DNA from 4 places in the Nonomuraea composti genome. Region 1 is predicted to be linked to each of the others. Evidence: riboswitches for the same ligand, from Rfam matches in the RefSeq annotation. Region 1 holds a riboswitch; each other region holds the start of a gene.
The links. Region 1 has a riboswitch for thiamine pyrophosphate ahead of thiD (bifunctional hydroxymethylpyrimidine kinase/phosphomethylpyrimidine kinase). Riboswitches for the same ligand answer to the same signal wherever they lie in the genome.
Positions count from the first base shown of each region.

Region 2: linked by a shared signal. The riboswitch ahead of HCN51_RS51745 (FAD-dependent oxidoreductase) and the one ahead of thiD (bifunctional hydroxymethylpyrimidine kinase/phosphomethylpyrimidine kinase) in region 1 are both predicted to bind thiamine pyrophosphate.
Region 3: linked by a shared signal. The riboswitch ahead of HCN51_RS32080 (purine-cytosine permease family protein) and the one ahead of thiD (bifunctional hydroxymethylpyrimidine kinase/phosphomethylpyrimidine kinase) in region 1 are both predicted to bind thiamine pyrophosphate.
Region 4: linked by a shared signal. The riboswitch ahead of thiC (phosphomethylpyrimidine synthase ThiC) and the one ahead of thiD (bifunctional hydroxymethylpyrimidine kinase/phosphomethylpyrimidine kinase) in region 1 are both predicted to bind thiamine pyrophosphate.

Region 1 covers NZ_JAATEP010000014.1:71,147-75,477, forward strand. The annotation lists gene HCN51_RS21035 (carbon starvation CstA family protein) at 1-688, shown strand, start outside; gene HCN51_RS21040 (TenA family protein) at 677-1,345, opposite strand; gene thiD (bifunctional hydroxymethylpyrimidine kinase/phosphomethylpyrimidine kinase) at 1,357-2,160, opposite strand; TPP riboswitch at 2,154-2,249, opposite strand; gene HCN51_RS21050 (WD40 repeat domain-containing protein) at 2,271-3,668, opposite strand; gene HCN51_RS21055 (RHS repeat-associated core domain-containing protein) at 3,699-4,331, opposite strand, start outside.
Region 2 covers NZ_JAATEP010000074.1:611-4,941, reverse strand. The annotation lists gene pknB (Stk1 family PASTA domain-containing Ser/Thr kinase) at 1-175, opposite strand, end outside; gene HCN51_RS51755 (thiazole synthase) at 302-1,057, opposite strand; gene thiS (sulfur carrier protein ThiS) at 1,050-1,250, opposite strand; gene HCN51_RS51745 (FAD-dependent oxidoreductase) at 1,247-2,452, opposite strand; TPP riboswitch at 2,442-2,559, opposite strand; gene HCN51_RS51740 (NAD(P)/FAD-dependent oxidoreductase) at 2,612-3,781, shown strand; gene HCN51_RS51735 (Rv2175c family DNA-binding protein) at 3,812-4,186, shown strand; gene thiE (thiamine phosphate synthase) at 4,164-4,331, shown strand, end outside.
Region 3 covers NZ_JAATEP010000026.1:84,352-88,682, forward strand. The annotation lists gene HCN51_RS32075 (methylated-DNA--[protein]-cysteine S-methyltransferase) at 1-402, shown strand, start outside; gene HCN51_RS32080 (purine-cytosine permease family protein) at 362-1,678, opposite strand; TPP riboswitch at 1,669-1,781, opposite strand; gene HCN51_RS32085 (rhodanese-like domain-containing protein) at 1,836-2,159, opposite strand; gene HCN51_RS32090 (winged helix-turn-helix transcriptional regulator) at 2,156-2,545, opposite strand; gene HCN51_RS32095 (MFS transporter) at 2,669-4,063, shown strand; gene HCN51_RS32100 (Fpg/Nei family DNA glycosylase) at 4,056-4,331, opposite strand, start outside.
Region 4 covers NZ_JAATEP010000004.1:169,482-173,812, forward strand. The annotation lists gene HCN51_RS08135 (cellulose binding domain-containing protein) at 1-24, opposite strand, end outside; gene HCN51_RS08140 (universal stress protein) at 206-1,036, opposite strand; gene HCN51_RS08145 (hypothetical protein) at 1,033-1,383, opposite strand; TPP riboswitch at 1,475-1,587, shown strand; gene thiC (phosphomethylpyrimidine synthase ThiC) at 1,580-3,124, shown strand; gene HCN51_RS08155 (hypothetical protein) at 3,249-3,560, shown strand; gene HCN51_RS08160 (SDR family oxidoreductase) at 3,557-4,331, opposite strand, start outside.

The DNA of each region.
Region 1 (4,331 bases):
CACCGTGGACGCCGGCACGCGGGTGGGCCGCTTCATGCTCCAGGACACGCTGGGCAACCTGTGGCGGCCGATCTCCCGGGTGAGCTGGTGGCCCGGCCTGGTCGCGACCAGCGCCGTGGTCGTGGCCGCCTGGGGATACTTCCTCTACCAGGGCGTCAACGACCCGCTCGGCGGCATCAACCAGCTCTTCCCGCTGTTCGGCATCGCCAACCAGCTCCTCGCCGCCGTCGCGCTGACCGTGGCCACGACGCTGCTGATCAAGAGCGGCCGGCTCAAATGGGCGTGGGTGACGGGCGTGCCGCTGGCCTGGGACGCGGCGGTCACGCTGACCGCCAGCTACCAGAAGGTGTTCTCGCCCGACCCGACGCTCGGCTTCTTCGCCCAGCGCGACCGCTACCAGGCCGCGCTCGACCAGGGGCAGCTCCTCCCGCCGGCCAAGACGACCGGCGCTATGCAGCAGATCGTGGTCAACTCCACCGTCGACGGCGTGCTGGCGGCGCTGTTCGCCCTCCTCATCATCGTGGTCATCCTCGACGCCGCCCGCGTGTGGGTCACGGCGATCCGGGCGCGGGAGCCGCTGCCCAGCACGGAGGAGCCGTTCGAGGAGTCGAAGATCTACGCCCCGGCCGGGCTCATCGCCACCCGCGAGGAGAAGGAGATGATGGCCAGGGCCTCCTCAAGCGGATAGCCACCGCTGGGTGGGCCACGTCTCGCGGTGCCACGCGCTGTCCCAGAACATCCACTCGTACGCCGCCGCCCGGCAGTACGCCTGCGCCATCGCCGCGCGCAGGTCGGGCCCGGCGGTGGCGGCGAGCCGGTCGGCGATCGCCTTGGCCTGCTCCACGGAGGCCGCGAAGCCCGGGTCGGCGTAGGTGGAGATCCACTTGCCGTACGGGTGGCCGCCGGTGTCGCCGACGCGCTCCAGCAGCGCCGTGCCGACGTCCTGGTAGATCCAGAAGCACGGCAGCACCGCCGCCGCGATCACCGGGTAGGGCGCCGTCAGCGCGGTGGCCTGGAGGTAGGACGCGTACGCCAGGCACGTGGGCGAGGCGTCGAAGCCCTCCACGCCCAGCTCCTCGATGTACCCGGCGTGCAGCATGCGCTCGGCGGCCAGCGCGGTGTGCGCGCTCCGCGCCCAGAACGCCGCCTCGCCCGGATCCGTGGCCCGCGCCGACGCCGTGGCCAGGGCCTTGGAGAACGCCTCCAGGTAGCGGGCGTCCTGGGCGATGTAGAAGCCGAACCGGCCCGGGTCGAGGGTGCCGTCGCCGAGCGCGGTGATGAAGGGGTGCTCGTGGATGGCGCGCATCAGCTCGGCCGTCCGCTGCCGGACGTCGTCGCAGAACATGGTGGGCCCCCTCACCAGATCGCGTGGAAGTGGTGGACGGGGCCGTGGCCGTGCCCGACGTGCAGGCTGTCGGCCGCGCGCAGAGCCTCGGTGAGGTACGCCTTCGCGGCCCGCACCGCGCCCTCCCAGCCGTCGTGGCGGGGCCGCAGCGCGGCGATGGCCGAGGACAACGTGCAGCCGGTGCCGTGCGTGTTCGTCGTCTCGATACGGGGCGCGGACAGCTCGACCGTGCCGTCGGGCGTCGCGAGCACGTCCACGCACGTGTCGCCGTCGAGGTGGCCGCCCTTGAGCAGCACCTGCCGCGCGCCGAGCGCCCGCAGCCGCTGCGCCTGCCCGTGCATGTCGGCCAGGCTCGCGGCCGGCTCCTCCCCGAGCAGGTCGGCCGCCTCGGGCAGGTTGGGCGTGATGAGGTCGACGCGGGGCAGCAGCGTCTCGCGCAGCGCGGCGACGGCGTCGGCCGGCAGCAGCCGGTCGCCGCTCTTGGCCACCATGACCGGGTCGAGCACCACGTACGCCGGCTTGTAGATGTCGAGCGCCGCCGCCACCGCCTTGATCAGCGCCGCGTTGCCCAGCATGCCGATCTTCACGGCGTCGGCGGGCACGTCGGTCAGCAACGTGTCGAGCTGCTGGGCGGCGAACTCGGCCGGCACCTCGTGGATGCCGGTCACGCCCGTGGTGGTCTGCGCGACGAGCGCGGTGACGACAGTCATGCCGTACGCGCCGAGCGCGGAGAAGGTCTTCAGATCCGCCTGGATCCCGGCGCCGCCGCTGGGATCGGTGCCCGCGATGGACAGGACTTTGGGAACAGCGCTCACGGCTGTGACGTCCCTTCGCTAGTACGAGCTAGATCAGGTTCGACGGGTGTGATCTCAGCCCGGCCCTCCGGGCACCCCGCGTCAACGGCCTACTGTAACAGGGGAGGGGGTCAGCGCATGGCGCAGACGGAGAGCACCTCTTCGCCGCCGCCGTACCGTGACCAGTCCGCGTCCCCCGCGAATGTGGTCCACTCCTTCCTGCTGATGGTCTCCCCGTTGCCCGACTGGCGGCAGATCGCCTTCAGGGGATCCGCGACGAGGTCGGCCAGGCCGCTGAGATTCCAGACGAACACTCCTCGGTACGGGCTGGCCATCAGGGCGGCCCGGCCGTCCGCGCTCAAGGCGACGGCATTGACGTCCTCCGTGTTCCCCTTCAAGGAGGCCAGCCGGACTGGGCGAGATGGCTGGGACAGGTTCCAGAGGATTCCGTCACCGAGGCTGCTCGCGAGGATGGCGGTCCGTCCGTCCGAGGTCAGGGCCATCCCGGTGATGTCCGGCAGATCCACGCCGGCGACCTCACCGGGAGCCGAAGGATCATCGAGGTTCCATACGGTGACCCGCTCAGGGCCGGCGACGAGCGCGGTCCTGCCGTTCGCGCTCATGGCCATGGCCGTCACCGGGCCGCCGGAGAACGCGGGCTCGGCTGTCCTGACGGGATCTGAGAGGTCCGCCAGGTTCCAGACGACTGCTGAGCCTCCGTCTCCCACGGTGACGGCGGTCCTGCCGTCGGCGCTCAGCGCCAGGTCCTGTACGCCGTCGCGGTCGGCCTGGGTGACCGAGCGCCGCGCTGGACGGGACGTGTCGGTCAGATCCCACACGGTCATGCGGCCGCTGTCGTCGCCGACCACGACAGTCCGGCTGTCATCCGAGAGCGCCAGCTCGCGAACGGGGCCGTCCTTCACCTCACCGGCTAGCGTGGTCTCGCGTCTCGGGTGGGCCGGGTCGAGAAGGTCCCAGACGATCGTGGCGCCATCGCCGCCGCCTACCAGGGCGGTCCGCCCGTCAGGCGACAGCGCCACCGCGGTCACCTCTCCTTCATGTCCCTTCAGCACGGCGAGCCGGCCGGCTTTCCCGGCGACCTCCGGATCGAGCCAGGTCTTGAGGTCGTGCACACTCACTCCGTCCGCGTCCTCGGTAAGAGCGATCTGTCCGTCAGCGCTCAGGGCCACGTCCTGATCACCGCCGGTCGTGGGGCCGGACAGGTGCTCGCGCCGCCACATGAGCAGGGTGTCCGCCAGCCCGGCGCGTGTCTGCTCGTCGGGATGGAGCGCGACCGCGGCTGCTCCGAACCTGCGTGCCGTCACCGGGTCGGTGTCACGCGTCTCGGCGGCGTGTAGTGCGAGCCCACGAGCCAGGGCGAGGCGTTCCTGGGCCCATGTTCTGTCGTGCTCGCGCTTCCAAGCGAGGCCGCCGGCACCCAGGACGATGACCAGACAAAGGGCGAGCGCCGCCGGGAGGGCACGGTGGAAGCCGGTCGAGCTTCGCCGGGCTCCGGCCACATCCGTCATCTGTTCTCCATCGGCTTCCATGGTCCGCGATCACAGCGGCGCGTATCTGGTGTCTGTGACATGCGCGTACTCGGGTTTGCAGTTGGGCGCGTACTTACTGAACCTGCAATTGCTCGTTTTGGTGATGACGGCCACACCGGCGCCTTCGCCATGGGACCTGCTGCCCCTGGCGGCGGCGGCCATCTCGCTCTCCTCCATTTCCTTTAGCACCCCGTTGATGATGTCGATCACCGCCTTCACCACCCCGCATCCTGCGGCGACCTGCGGGGCGCTTCCGCCCATGACCGCCGCACAGATATCGAGCCCGGCGGTCAGGATGACCATGGGCAGTTCGCCACCCTTCTCGATGGTGCCCTTGTCGGCGTCGCTTACGTATGTGACGCACACACCGGCGCCCTTACCGTTCTGACAGATGGCGTAGCTCACATCCTGCCAGCTTTCCCCCTGTGTGCAGTTGGGGCCGGTGAGACCCTTGAGGCCGGCGCAGCTGGAGAGGAAGGAATTCCAAGTGTTGCTGCAGATGTTCTTGTCTGAAAAGACCTTCTGGTTCACGCTGTCCCGACAGTGATACAGCACGTTGACACCGAATGCGCATTCGTTCGCCGACATTCCCCTGCCGCGCTTGTAGCAGCCGAGGAATTTGTCCTTTAGGTCGTCACACTT
Region 2 (4,331 bases), on a different contig from region 1:
ACGCAGGGTCCTCGGCGAGCGAGCGGTGCATGACCTTCAGCGCCACCGTCCGGTCGAGCCGGATGTCGAGCGCCAGGTAGACGGTCGCCATACCGCCCCGGGCGATCCGGCTCTCGATGCGGTAGCGCCCATCGAGGAGCCGCCCGACCAGGGGGTCCGCAGTCGTCGTATCCACCCCGCCGAGTTTACGGGCGTTTTGCCACCGGCATGGCCCTGGCGCCCGAAACCGATGCGGAGACGTTCTCCACGGAACGTCCCCGCCCGGTCGCGCAGCGGCATCGGCCCTGAAGGCGCGCCGCTGTCAAGGGGCCATCGGGGACGACGCCTCGGCGTAGCGGCGGCGCGGGATGCGGCCCGCCTGCCGGGCCAGCCGCCCGGCCGTCACGGCCGCCTTCATGGCCGCCGCCATGAGGTCGGGCCGCTGTGCCCGGGTGACCGCCGTGGCCAGCAGGACGGCGTCGCAGCCCAGCTCCATCGCCAGCGCGGCGTCGCTGGCCGTGCCGATGCCCGCGTCGAGGATGACCGGCACCGAGGCGGCCTCCACGATGAGCTCGATGTTGTGCGGGTTGCGGATGCCGAGCCCCGAGCCGATCGGCGCCCCCAGGGGCATCACGGCGGCGCAGCCGGCCTGCTCCAGCCGCCGCGCCAGCGCCGGGTCGTCGCCGATGTACGGCAGCACCACGAACCCCTCGGCCACCAGCCGCTCGGCCGCGTCGAACGTCTCGATCGGGTCGGGCAGCAGCGTCCGCTCGTCGGCGATGACCTCCAGCTTGACCCAGTCGGTGCCCAGCGCCTCCCTGGCCAGCCGGGCCGTCAGCACGGCCTCGCCCGCGGTGAAGCAGCCCGCCGTGTTCGGCAGCACCTTGATGTCGCGCTGGCGCAGCACGTCGAGGACGGAGCCGCGGGTGCCGGGGTCGAGCCGGCGCATCGCCACCGTGGTCAGCTCGGTGCCCGACGCGACCAGCGCCTGGTCGAGCACCTCCAGCGAGGGCGCGCCGCCGGTGCCCATGATGAGCCGGGAGGAGAACTTCTCCCCGGCGATGATCAGATCATCCACCTTGCACCGCCGTCAGCACCTCCACGCGGTCACGGTCGCGCAGCGCCGTCGTCTCCCAGGCGCCGCGCGTGACCACCTCGTCGTTCACGGCCACGGCCACTCCGGTGGTGGCCGAGGTCAGCGTGTGTACGGCCTGGGCCACGGTCATGCCGTCGGCCACCTCGTGGGTAGAGCCGTTGATCACAACAATCATGAAATTTCCCGAAATCTCCCTGGCGCGCACAGCGCCGCCAGCTCGCTCTCCTCACCCAGCAGGATCGCGGTCGTGAGCGGGGCCAGCAGGACGCCGCCCCGGTGATGCCCCGTCGCGTACGCCAGCCCCGGCGTCCCGCTCGGGCCGATCAGCGGAAGGTTGTCCGGAGTGCCCGGACGCAGCCCCGCCACCACGTCGGCGACCTCCAGCTCGGTGACGCCCGGCACCAGCTCCCTGGCGTCCCGCAGCAGCTCGTAGAGCCCGCCCGCCGTCACCTTCGTGTCGAAGCCCATCTCCTCCTGCGTGGCCCCGACCACGAGCTCGCCGTCGCCCCGGGGGACCAGGTAGACGGGCGAGCCGTGCACGGTGCCGCGTACACACCGGCTGAGCAGCGGCCGCGGCGAGCGCAACCGCATGATCTGCCCCTTGACCGGCCGCACCGGCACCTCGGCCAGCTCCGAGCTCCACGCCCCGGCCGCCACCACGACCCGCTCACCCCGCACCTCACCCCGCGCCTCGCCGGGCACCTCTCCCGGGCCGTGCTCGGGCTCGTGCTCGTGCTCGGGCTCGTGCTCGGGCTCCTGATCGGAGGACGGCGGGGCGAGGCGTACCCCCGCGACCCTTCCGCCCTCGTACAGGAGCCCGGTCGCGCGCGCCCGCACCACGGGGACGCCCAGCCGCTCCAGCGCGGCCAGCAGGGCCGCCGTCACGCGGCGCGGGTCCACCCACGCGTCGCCCGGCGCGAGCAGGCCGCCGCGCACGGACGGGGCCAGCATGGGCTCCAGGCGGCGGCACTCACGGCCGGTGAGCCGCTCGACCGGCAGCCCCAGCTTCTCCATGTACGCGGCCAGCTCGCCCAGCGCGGCCATGTCATCGGCCCCGAACGCGACGTCCAGGGTCCCGTCGGCCCGCAGATCCAGCGCCCGCGCCTCGGCCCGCGCCACGCCGCCCTCTGCCGTGAAGCCCGCGTCGGCGGCCAGCTCGGCGGCGAAGGCGGGCCAGCGCCGCAGCGAGGCCACCCCCAGCCGCAGCAACGGCCCCTCGGTGTAGGTCACCTCGCTGACCGGCGCGAGCATCCCCGCCGCCGCGTACGAGGCCCCCTTGCCGGGAGCCGGATCCACCACGGTGACGGGCCGCCCCTCGCGCGCCATCCGCCAGGCCACCGAGAGCCCGACGACCCCGCCACCCACGATCACATCCACCTGCGCTCCCTTCGCCGGCATGATCCGGATCAGGTGTCTTGCGGTCGAAGGCCCGTGAAAGCCTTCCTCTCAGCCCGGTGAACGGCCGGACTCCCGCGCGTCTTACCCGAACAGCCTACGGCCTCGGTGCGACGCCCGGGCACGCCCCCCGTTATGGTCATGAGCGTGAACCATGTCGTGGTGGTGGGAGCCGGCCTGGCCGGAGTGCGTACGGTGGAGGCCCTGCGCGGGCGCGGCTTCACCGGCCGGATCACGCTGATCGGCGAGGAGCGCCATCGGCCCTATGACCGTCCGCCGCTGTCCAAGGCGGTGCTGAAGGGCGAGGCCGACACCAGCTACGTCGACACCGACCTCGACGCTCTCGGCGTCGAGTTCTGGGCGGGCGTCGCCGCCAAGTCGCTGCGTCCCGGCGTCGTGGAGACCACCGAGGGCGAGGTCCCCTACGACGGCCTCGTGATCTCCACCGGCGCCGACCCGATCCGGCTGCCCGGCGACGGCCCGCAGCACGTCCTGCGCACCATCGACGACGCCCACGAGCTGCGCGCCGTGCTCGTCCCCGGCGCCCGCGTCGCGATCATCGGCGCCGGCTGGATCGGCGCCGAGGTCGCCACCGCCGCCCGCCGCGCCGGCTGCGAGGTCACGGTCATCGAGAGCGCCTCCACGCCGCTGTCGACCGCCGTCGGCACCGAGATCGGCGGGCGCACCCTGCCCTGGTACGACGGCCTCGACCTGCGGCTCGGCGTCATGGTCGACTCCGTCGACGAGGGCGGCGTGCGGCTGGTCGGCGGCGAGTTCGTCGACGCGCACGTCGTCGTCACCGGCATCGGCGTCCGCCCCGCCGTCGAATGGCTCGCCGACGCCGACATCGACCTGCACAACGGCGTCGTCACCGACGAGCACCTGCGCGCCTCGCTGCCCGGCGTCGTCGCCGTCGGCGACTGCGCCGCCTGGTGGTCGCGCCGCTGGCGCACCCGCCTGCGGGTCGAGCACTGGGACACCGCCCTCAACGCCCCCGAGGTCGCCGCCGCGACGCTGCTGGGCGAGGAGGCGGTGTACGACCCGGTGCCGTACTTCTGGTCCGAGCAGTTCGGGCACATGCTCCAGTACGCCGGCCACCACCCCGCGGGCGACCGGCTCATCTATCGCGGCGAACCCGAGGACAAATGGTCGGCCGTCTGGCTCACCGCCGACGACACCCTCGCCGCCGTCCTCGCCGTGGACCGGCCGCGCGATCTCGTCCAAGGACGCCGTATCATCGACGCCGGGTCCCGTCTCGACGCGGAACGCCTGGTAGATCCACAAGTACCCCTACGGGATTGTGTTGTTTGAGCAAGCACGCCATGTGGTAGTTGTGGTTTCGTGACGCTTTCTGTTGCACAGATCGACCGGGAGACCGACCAGCTCGTAGACGAGTGGCTCACCCTCCCCGAAGTGGCCTCGCGCCTCGATCTCCCGATCGGGCGGGCCAAGCAACTCCTCCGGGACCACAAGCTCCTCGGCGTGCGCCGGGGCAGCGGCGGGCCGCAGGTGCCCGCGGTGTTCCTCGACGGAAAGGACGTGATGAAGGGCCTGCCAGGCACGCTCACCGTGTTGCAGGACGCCGGCTACGACGATGTCGAGGCGCTGCGCTGGCTCTTCACCCCAGACGAGTCCCTGCCGGGGTCGCCCATCGAGGCGATCAAGGCCGGCCGTCACACTGAGGTCAAGCGGCGTGCCCAAGCCCTCGCTTTCTGAGGCCCGCCTCTATCTCTGCACAGACGGCCGCCGCGACCGCGGCGATCTGGCAGAGTTCCTCGACTCGGTGCTGGCCGGCGGCGTGGACATCATCCAGCTGCGGGAGAAGGGCCTGGAGGCCCGCGAAGAACTCGCGCTCCTCGAA
Region 3 (4,331 bases), on a different contig from region 1:
CTGGTCAGCCGGCACGTGGGCACGTTCATCGGGCCCGACGCCAGGCGGCTCGACCCGGTGCGCAGAGAGCTCGACGCGTACTTCTCGGGGCGGCTGCGCACGTTCGCCACACCGGTGGACCTGGCGCTGGCCACGCCGTTCGCGCGCACGGTGCTGCAGAAGACCATGGCCGTCCCCTACGGCACCACCACGACCTTGGAGCGCATCGGCGAGAGCATCGGCCGGCCGCGCGCGCTGCGCGCCATCGGCAACGCCCTCGCCTCCAACCCCGTCTGCGTGATCGTGCCCTGCCACCGGGTGGTGCGCGAGGACGGCGCGCTCGGCGACTACGCGGGCGGGCAGCACGCCAAGCAGCACCTGCTCAACGTCGAACGGAAGGCCTCCGCACCAGCAGGCCGATGAGCAGCGTGACCACGGCGGCCACCAGCGCGCCGCCCAGCGCCCCGTTCATCCACACCTGCCGGGTGAAGCCGATGGCCTCGCGCGCGCCCGCCCAGAACGCGTCCCACGCCGCGATCGTCGGCGTCGAGGTCGTCAGCCAGTAGGCCGCGAAGCCCAGCGCCCACGGCACCAGCATCGACCAGCGCGACGGCGCCCACTCCTCGGTGTTCCAGCGCCGGGCGCCGCCGAGCAGGAAGTAGTCCACGGCCAGCACCGCGAACATCGGCACGAACACCGCGCCGATCACGCCCAGGAACGCGCCGTACGAGGTCACGTCCACGAGCAGGGCGATCACGACGGTGAGCACGCCGATGGCGACGGAGAAGACCCGGCGGTCCACGCGGGGCATCAGGTTCTGCAGCGAGACCGTGGTGGAGTAGACGTTGGCGAACGACTGGTCGGTCTCGCGCAGCACGAGGATCGCGAAGAACAACGCGCCCAGCGGCACCGCGACGAACGTGCCGAACACGGAGTCGGCGTCGCCCGCCAGCGCCACCGCGTACACGCCGAGCCCCAGGCAGGCCACCTGGGCCAGCGTGTAGCCGCCGACGACCCCGGTGAAGGCGGCGCCGGTGGAGCGCGAGTGCCGGGCGAAGTCGGCCGCCATCGGCACCCACGAGACCGACAGCGCGATCACGTAGTCGACCGCGGCGGGGAAGGCCGTCCACGAGCCGCCCTCCTGCGGCGGCGCCTCCCGCAGGAAGAACCAGGCGAACCAGACCAGCGCGACGATCACCCCGACGGTCACGTACCGGCGCAGCACCCGGATCGACCCGAGCGGCCAGATCGTCAGCGCCGTGGTCAGCACCCCCGCCACGATCACCCACACCGCGTACGGCACGGGGAAGATCGTGCCCGCGGCGGTGGCGATCACCCACAGCTCGAACGCGCCCCAGCCGAGCATCTGCACGATGTTCAGCACCGTCGGCACGTACGAGATCCGGGCCCCGAACAGCCCGCGCAGCAGCACCATCGCCGGCTGCCCCGTCTGCGTGCCCGGCACCGCCGACAGGCCCACCATGGCCGTGCCGATCAGGCTGCCGACCACGGTGGCCACGAGCGCCGCCGCGAGGCTCAGCGGGGCGTTGCCCAGCGGGTCGACCAGGAACATCGCCCCGGAGAAGCCGAGGAGGCTGACGCCGAGGTTCGCCCAGAGCGCGCCCTGGTCGAGCACGCCCAGCGTCTTCGGCGGCCGCCCTTCGAGTGTCAGCGGAACTTCGTCGGCGACATGCGACATCGCACACTCCCTACGCCGGCATTACCCGGACAGGTTCAGGCGGTCGGCAGCAGCGGTATCTGCCCTCTCAGCCTGGTTGCCCCAAGCTCCCGCGACGATCTGTAGTTTGTGCCCTCATCATGCCTCAATGACGGCAGAACCACCATAGTGGGCGAGTTCAGGCGACGTACGGCGGCTGTCCCGTTTCGCTGACCATCGGCCGGCGGGCGGACTCCCACGCCTGCATGCCGCCGCCCACGTTGATCGCCTCGCGCCCGAGCTGGTTGAGCCAGGCCGCCACGTTCATGGACCGGCCGCCCACCCGGCAGACGACGTAGACGGGACGGTCGCTCGGCACCTCGTCCACCCGGCCCTGGATCTGGGTCATGGGGATGTGGACGGCCTCAGGCGCGTGGCCGGCCAGCCATTCGTCCTGCTCGCGGACGTCGAGCAGGTAGGCGTCTGCGGGAACGGCGGTGGCCTCGATCTCGGGAACGGTCATGTCTCCATCATCTCGCGCCTGGCATCGTAGGACGCACGGGCCGCGATGATCTCCTCCTGGTGCTGCTCGGTCCACGTCACCAGCGACTTGATGGTCTGGTGCAGCGTCCGGCCGAGCGGCGTCAGCTCGTAGTCCACGCGTGGCGGCACGACCGGGTGCACGGTGCGGCTGACCAGGCCGTCGCGTTCGAGCTGGCGCAGCGTGACGCTGAGCATGCGCTGGCTGATGCCGTCGATCTCGCGGCGGAGCTGGGTGAAGCGCAGGCTCTGGCAGTCGAGCAGGGCGATGACCAGCAGCGACCACTTGTCGGCGATGCGGTCGAGTATCTGGCGGACCTCGCAGTCTTCACGCACGTCCCACTGGCGCACGTCGTAGTCGTCGTCCACGGTGCCTTCGCAGTAACCGAGTGATTGAGAAGTGCCTTCTTCCACGACAAATCATGCTGGCGCATGATGTGGGGCGGTTACAAGAGAGAACCGAATGCCTATTCGTAACCGGGGGTCTTTGTCATGCCTGTGCCCACCCGATCCTGGGGTGTCCTGATCGTGTTGTGCGGTGCCATCTTCCTTGAGGGCATCGACGTCGCCATGCTGAACGTCGCGCTCCCGTCCATCCGGGCCGACCTGGGGTTGTCCACCGGCATGCTGAGCGGGGTCGTGAGCGCGTACGTGCTGGGTTACGGCGGTTTCATGTTGCTCGGCGGGCGGGCGGCCGACCTGCTGGGGCGGCGGCGGATGTTCCTGCTCTGGCTGGTGGTGTTCCTGCTCTTCTCAGGGCTGGGCGGCTTCGCTGAGGAGGGGTGGGTGCTGCTGGTGGCCAGGTTCGTCACGGGGGTGGCCGCCGCGTTCATGACGCCCGCCGGCCTGTCCCTCATCACCACGAACTTTCCGGAGGGCCCGCAGCGCAACCGGGCCCTGCTGATCTACGCGGGCACCGCCGCCGGCGGCTTCGCGCTCGGTCTCGTGATCGGCGGGCTGCTGGCCGCGATGGGCTGGCGCTGGGTGTTCTTCGCGCCCGTCCTGCTGGCGCTGGCCATCCTGGTCGCCGCCGTCCCCCTGATCAAGGACCGGGGCGACCGCGCGGAGGGGAGCTTCGACGTGGCGGGCGCGATCACCATCACGGGGGCGATGATCCTGCTCGTCTACGGCGTCGTACGCCTGGAGCACCCCTCCGACGGCCCGCTCCTGACCGTGGGGGCCTTCGCCGCCGGCCTGGCCCTGCTCGCGCTCTTCGTCGCCGTCGAGCGCCGCTCCGCCAGCCCGCTCGTCCGCCTCGGGATCCTGCGCTCGGGCCCGCTGGTCCGCGCGAACGTCATGGCCGCGCTGCTCACGGCCTCCTTCTTCGGCTTCCAGTTCCTGGTCACGCTCTACCTCCAGGAGCTGCGCGGCTGGTCCACCGTCCAGACGGGCCTGGCCCTGCTGGCCGCCGCCGCGGACGTGGTGCTGGCCCCCACGCTCACACCCTGGCTGGTCAACCGGTACGGCAACGCCAAGGTCGTGCTCGGCGGCCTGCTGTCGGGCCTGCTGGCCTACGCGTTGTTCCTCGGCGTGGGCCTGGACTGGACGTACGCGGCCATGCTGCCGTCGATGCTGCTGATCGGCCTGATGTTCGCCTTCGTCTACGGCCCGCTGACGATCGTGGCCACGGACGGCATCGCCGAGCACGAGCAGGGCCTGGCGGGCGGCCTGATCAACTCCTCGTTCCAGTTCGGGGCGGCCCTGGGCCTGTCGATGGTGACCGCCGTGAACGTGGCCGCCCTCGGCGGCGCCACGGACGCCGGCGCCGGGCTGGAGGCGATGCGCACGGCCCTGGTGGTGCCCGTCACGGCCACGCTGCTGGCCGCCGTCATCGCGGTCGCGGGCCTGCGCACGCGCGTACGGGAAAGGGCTCTCAGCACTATTTGAGCAGCTTGGACAGGCGGCGGTCGGCCAGCGGCTTGCCGCCTGTCTGGCAGGTGGGGCAGTACTGCAGCGAGGAGTCGGCGAACGAGACCTCCCTGATCGTGTCGCCGCACACGTCGCAGGGCTGCCCCGCGCGGTTGTGCACGCGCAGGCCCGACTTCTTCTCCGCCTTGAGGTCTTTGGCCGCCAGCCCGTGCGCCCGCTCGACGGCGTCGCGCAGCGTGGTGACGATGGCCTCGTGCAGGTCGGCGATCTGCGCGTCGGTCAGCGT
Region 4 (4,331 bases), on a different contig from region 1:
GACGATCGTGGTCCTGCTGCGCATCGTGCGCTTTTCCGTCCGTACGCCTGCACGAAACATCGTGTGCTCTCCCGTCCGTACGCCTGTGCGAAACGTAGGAGCGGCGGCAGCTCCCGAGCCTGCGCGAATCGTAGGATCGCGGGAGCGGGCCCGGGAAGCACGACGATCATGGCGGGGTGCTGACCTGGGCGGACGGATGTAACTTTCAGCGGCGCACGACCGCCAGCGGGCACGGCGCGTGGTGCAGGAGCGCCTGGCTGATGGAGCCGATGAGCATGCCCGCGAGCTGCCCGTGCCCCCTGGACCCGACCACCAGCAGGTCGGCGCGCGCGGACGCCTCCTTGAGCACTTCCACCGGGTGCCCGTGCACGACCTCGGCCACCACGTGCACCCCGGGGTGCCGCTCCCGGTGCCCGGCCAGCGACTCTTTCAGCGCACGCAGCGTGTCCTGCTCGCTCTCGCGGGAGGCGGGCTCGAAGCCGCCGGGCTGGGGCCAGGCCCATGCGCGGACGACGCGGAGCCGGGCGCCGCGCAGCTCGGCCTCGGTGAAGGCGAAGTCGAGGGCCCGCCCGGCGCCGGGTGAGCCGTCGGTGCCGGCCACGACCTCGCCGCGCGGCGACGGGGGCGGGTCGTGGATGAGCACGACGTCGGAGGGCGCGTGCGCGGCGACGCCGTACGCGACGGATCCGACCAGCAGGCCGCGCACGCCGCCGATGCCGCGGCTGCCCACCACCAGCAGCTCGGCCTCCTCGGACGCCTTGACCAGCGCCGAGCGGGGGTCGCCGGGGAGCAGCGCGCCGTCGAGGCGCACCTCGGGCCACACCCGGCGGGCGCGTTCGCAGGCGGCGGTGAGGACGGTCTCGGCGCCGTCGCGCATCCACTGGGCCACCTCGGCGTAGCGGACGGCGCCCTCGCACACCCACTTCGGCACGGCGTGCGCGACGGTCAGCGGCGCCTGCCTGAGCCGGGCCTCGGCGGCGGCCCAGCCGGCGGCCTCCAGCCCGGTACGGGAGCCGTCCACCCCTACGACGATCATGACAGCGCGTAACACTCGACCTCGGCACGGCGGAACGGCAGCCCCTGTGCCTCGGAGTCGCGGGCGCACCTGCGCTCGGACCTGCTGAGCTTGAGCGTGCCGCAGACGGTGACGCCGGAGTAGGTGCGGCAGTCGAGCCCCGGGTCGGTCCTGCCGACGCGGTACATGCGCTTGACGGCCGCCCGGCACTTCGCCTTCCCCGTGTCGGAGTAGCGGCACTGGGCGATCAGAGTGTCGTACTGTTCCTGGCTGACTTCGTGCCGATCCATGCCGTCCCCGGCGGCGGCGGTGGCGCCGGACGCGGCCAGCACGACGATGAGTCCTGCGACAGCGGCGAATCTCTTCATGTTTCCCCTGATGGGGACCGTACCGCTGACGGCGATCGCCAAACCTGCGCGGCGCGGGTTTCGGGCGGGCCGGGGCGTGGGTACGATCACCGCCGACCAACGCGGGAGCCCGGTGGAGACCGGGCTGAGAGGACGGCTGACAGCCGCCGACCGCCAGAACCTGCTCCGGATAATGCCGGCGAAGGGAGTTTGCGCGATGACGAGCGCGCGTTTTTCCAAGGTTTACCAAGGTGAGCTGCGGGTGCCGATGCGCGAGGTGCGCCTGTCGAACGGCTCGTCGGTGACGCTGTACGACACCTCGGGCCCGTACACCGACCCCGCCTACGAGCCGGACCCGCGGCGGGGCCTGCCGCGCCGGCGCGAGGAGTGGGTGCGGGAGCGGGCGCGGGCGGGTCACCCGGTCACGCAGGTGGGCTGCGCCCGGCGCGGGCTGGTGACCAGGGAGATGGAGTTCGTCGCGGTGCGCGAGGGCGTCACCCCCGAGTTCGTCCGCCAGGAGGTGGCCGCCGGCCGGGCCATCATCCCCGCGAACGTCAACCACCCGGAGTCCGAGCCGATGATCATCGGCCGCGAGTTCCTCGTGAAGATCAACGCCAACATCGGCAACTCGGCCGTCACCTCCTCCATCGAGGAGGAGGTCGAGAAGATGACGTGGGCGACGCGCTGGGGCGCCGACACGATCATGGATCTGTCCACCGGCGCCGACATCCACGAGACCCGGGAGTGGATCCTGCGCAACTCGCCCGTCCCGGTCGGCACGGTGCCGATCTACCAGGCGCTGGAGAAGGTGAAGGGCCGGCCGGAGCTGCTGTCGTGGGAGGTCTACCGCGACACGCTGATCGAGCAGTGCGAGCAGGGCGTCGACTACGTGACCGTGCACGCGGGCGTGCGGTTGGCGCACGTGCCGCTGACCGCCGGGCGGAAGACGGGCATCGTCTCGCGGGGCGGCTCGATCATGGCCGCCTGGTGCCTGGCGCACCACCGCGAGAGCTTCCTGTACGAGAACTTCGCCGAGATGTGCGAGATCCTGGCCCGCTACGACGTGTCGTACTCGCTGGGCGACGGGCTGCGCCCCGGCTCGATCGCCGACGCCAACGACGAGGCCCAGTTCGCGGAGCTGCGCACGCTGGGCGAGCTGACGGCGATCGCGCGCGAGCACGACGTCCAGGTGATGATCGAGGGGCCGGGCCACGTGCCCATGCACAAGATCAAGGAGAACGTCGACCTGCAGCGCGAGCTCTGCGACGACGCCCCGTTCTACACGCTCGGCCCCCTCGTGACGGACATCGCGCCCGGCTACGACCACATCACCTCGGGCATCGGGGCCGCCATGATCGGCTGGTACGGCACGGCCATGCTCTGCTACGTCACCCCCAAGGAGCATCTGGGCCTGCCCGACAAGGACGACGTCAAGACCGGCGTGATCACGTACAAGATCGCCGCTCATGCGGCGGACCTGGCCAAGGGGCATCCGCGCGCGCAGGCGTGGGACGACGCGCTGTCGGACGCGCGCTTCGAGTTCCGCTGGGAGGACCAGTTCGACCTGTCGCTCGACCCTGAGACGGCGCGCTCGTTCCACGACGAGACGCTGCCGGCCGCGCCCGCGAAGACCGCGCACTTCTGCTCGATGTGCGGCCCCAAGTTCTGCTCGATGCGGATCAGCCACGAGATCAGGGACGCGGGGTACGCGGAGAAGGCGGCCGAGTTCCGGCGGCTCGGGGGCACGATCTACGTGGAGTGACGCATTGTCCAATGTCCAAACCCGCAGGTCTGGACATTGATGACGGGGATTGCCGCTCTTCTGGTGGCAACGTGACAGTGAGCCCGGCCGGGGCTTCCACGACCACCAGAAGAGAGGATCTTTCGTGTCGATCAGAACTCGCGCGGCGGTCGTCGCCGCCGCGTCCGCCGTCGTCGCAGGGCTCGCCGCCACGCCGGCCTCCGCCGACGTCCACCGGGGGGTGGCCGGGTGCTTCGCCTGGTCCTGGGGCGACGGGAACACCTCGGTGACCGTCTACTGGCACAACCGGTGCACGACCAAGCACAAGATCACCATCAAGTACAGCCTGAGCTGGACGTACAAGACCTACACGGCCACCGTCGGCGGCGACGGCAAGGGGCACAAGAAGTTCCAGACCGCCTCGATCGTGTCCATCAAGGACGCGGGCCGCGCCTAACCCGGCAGCGTCTCCCCGCCGATCGGGGCCAGCACCTCGCCCGTGTAATACGACGAGAGCCGGTTCGAGGCGAAGAACACGTACGACGGGGCGATCTCGTCCGGGTCGGCGGCCCGCCCCATCGGCACCTGCTTGCCGAACTGCTCCACCTTCTCCTGCGGCATGGTCGCCGGGATCAGCGGCGTCCACACCGGTCCGGGCGCGACGGCGTTGACCCGGATGCCGCGCTCGACCAGGTTCTGGGCCATGGAGTAGGTGAAGGCGTTGATGGCGCCCTTGGTGGCGGCGTAGTCGATCAGCGTCTTGTTGCCGCGCAGGCCGTTGATCGACGAGGTGTTCACGATGGCCGCGCCCTCCCGCAGGTGCGGGAGCGCGGCCTTCGTGACGCGGTAGTAGCTGTGGATGTTGACCGCGAACGTGTGCTCCCACTGCTCGTCGTCCAGCTCCTCCAGGCCGTCCACCGGCGCCTGGTAGGCCACGTTGTTCACCAGCACGTCCAGGCCGCCCAGCTCGGAGACCGCCTGCTCGACGACGGAGACGCAGTGCGCGCGGTCGGCCAGGTCGCCGGGCAGCAGCACGCAGCGCCGCCCGGTCTCCTCGACCAGCTTGCGGGTGTGCGCGGCGTCCTCGTGCTCGGTCAGGTACGCGATCGCGACGTCCGCGCCCTCCTTGGCGAACGCCACCGCGACCGCCCGGCCGATGCCCGAGTCGCCGCCGGTGATCAGCGCCTTCTTGCCGCTGAGCAGGTCGCGCCCGACGTAGTCGCGCATC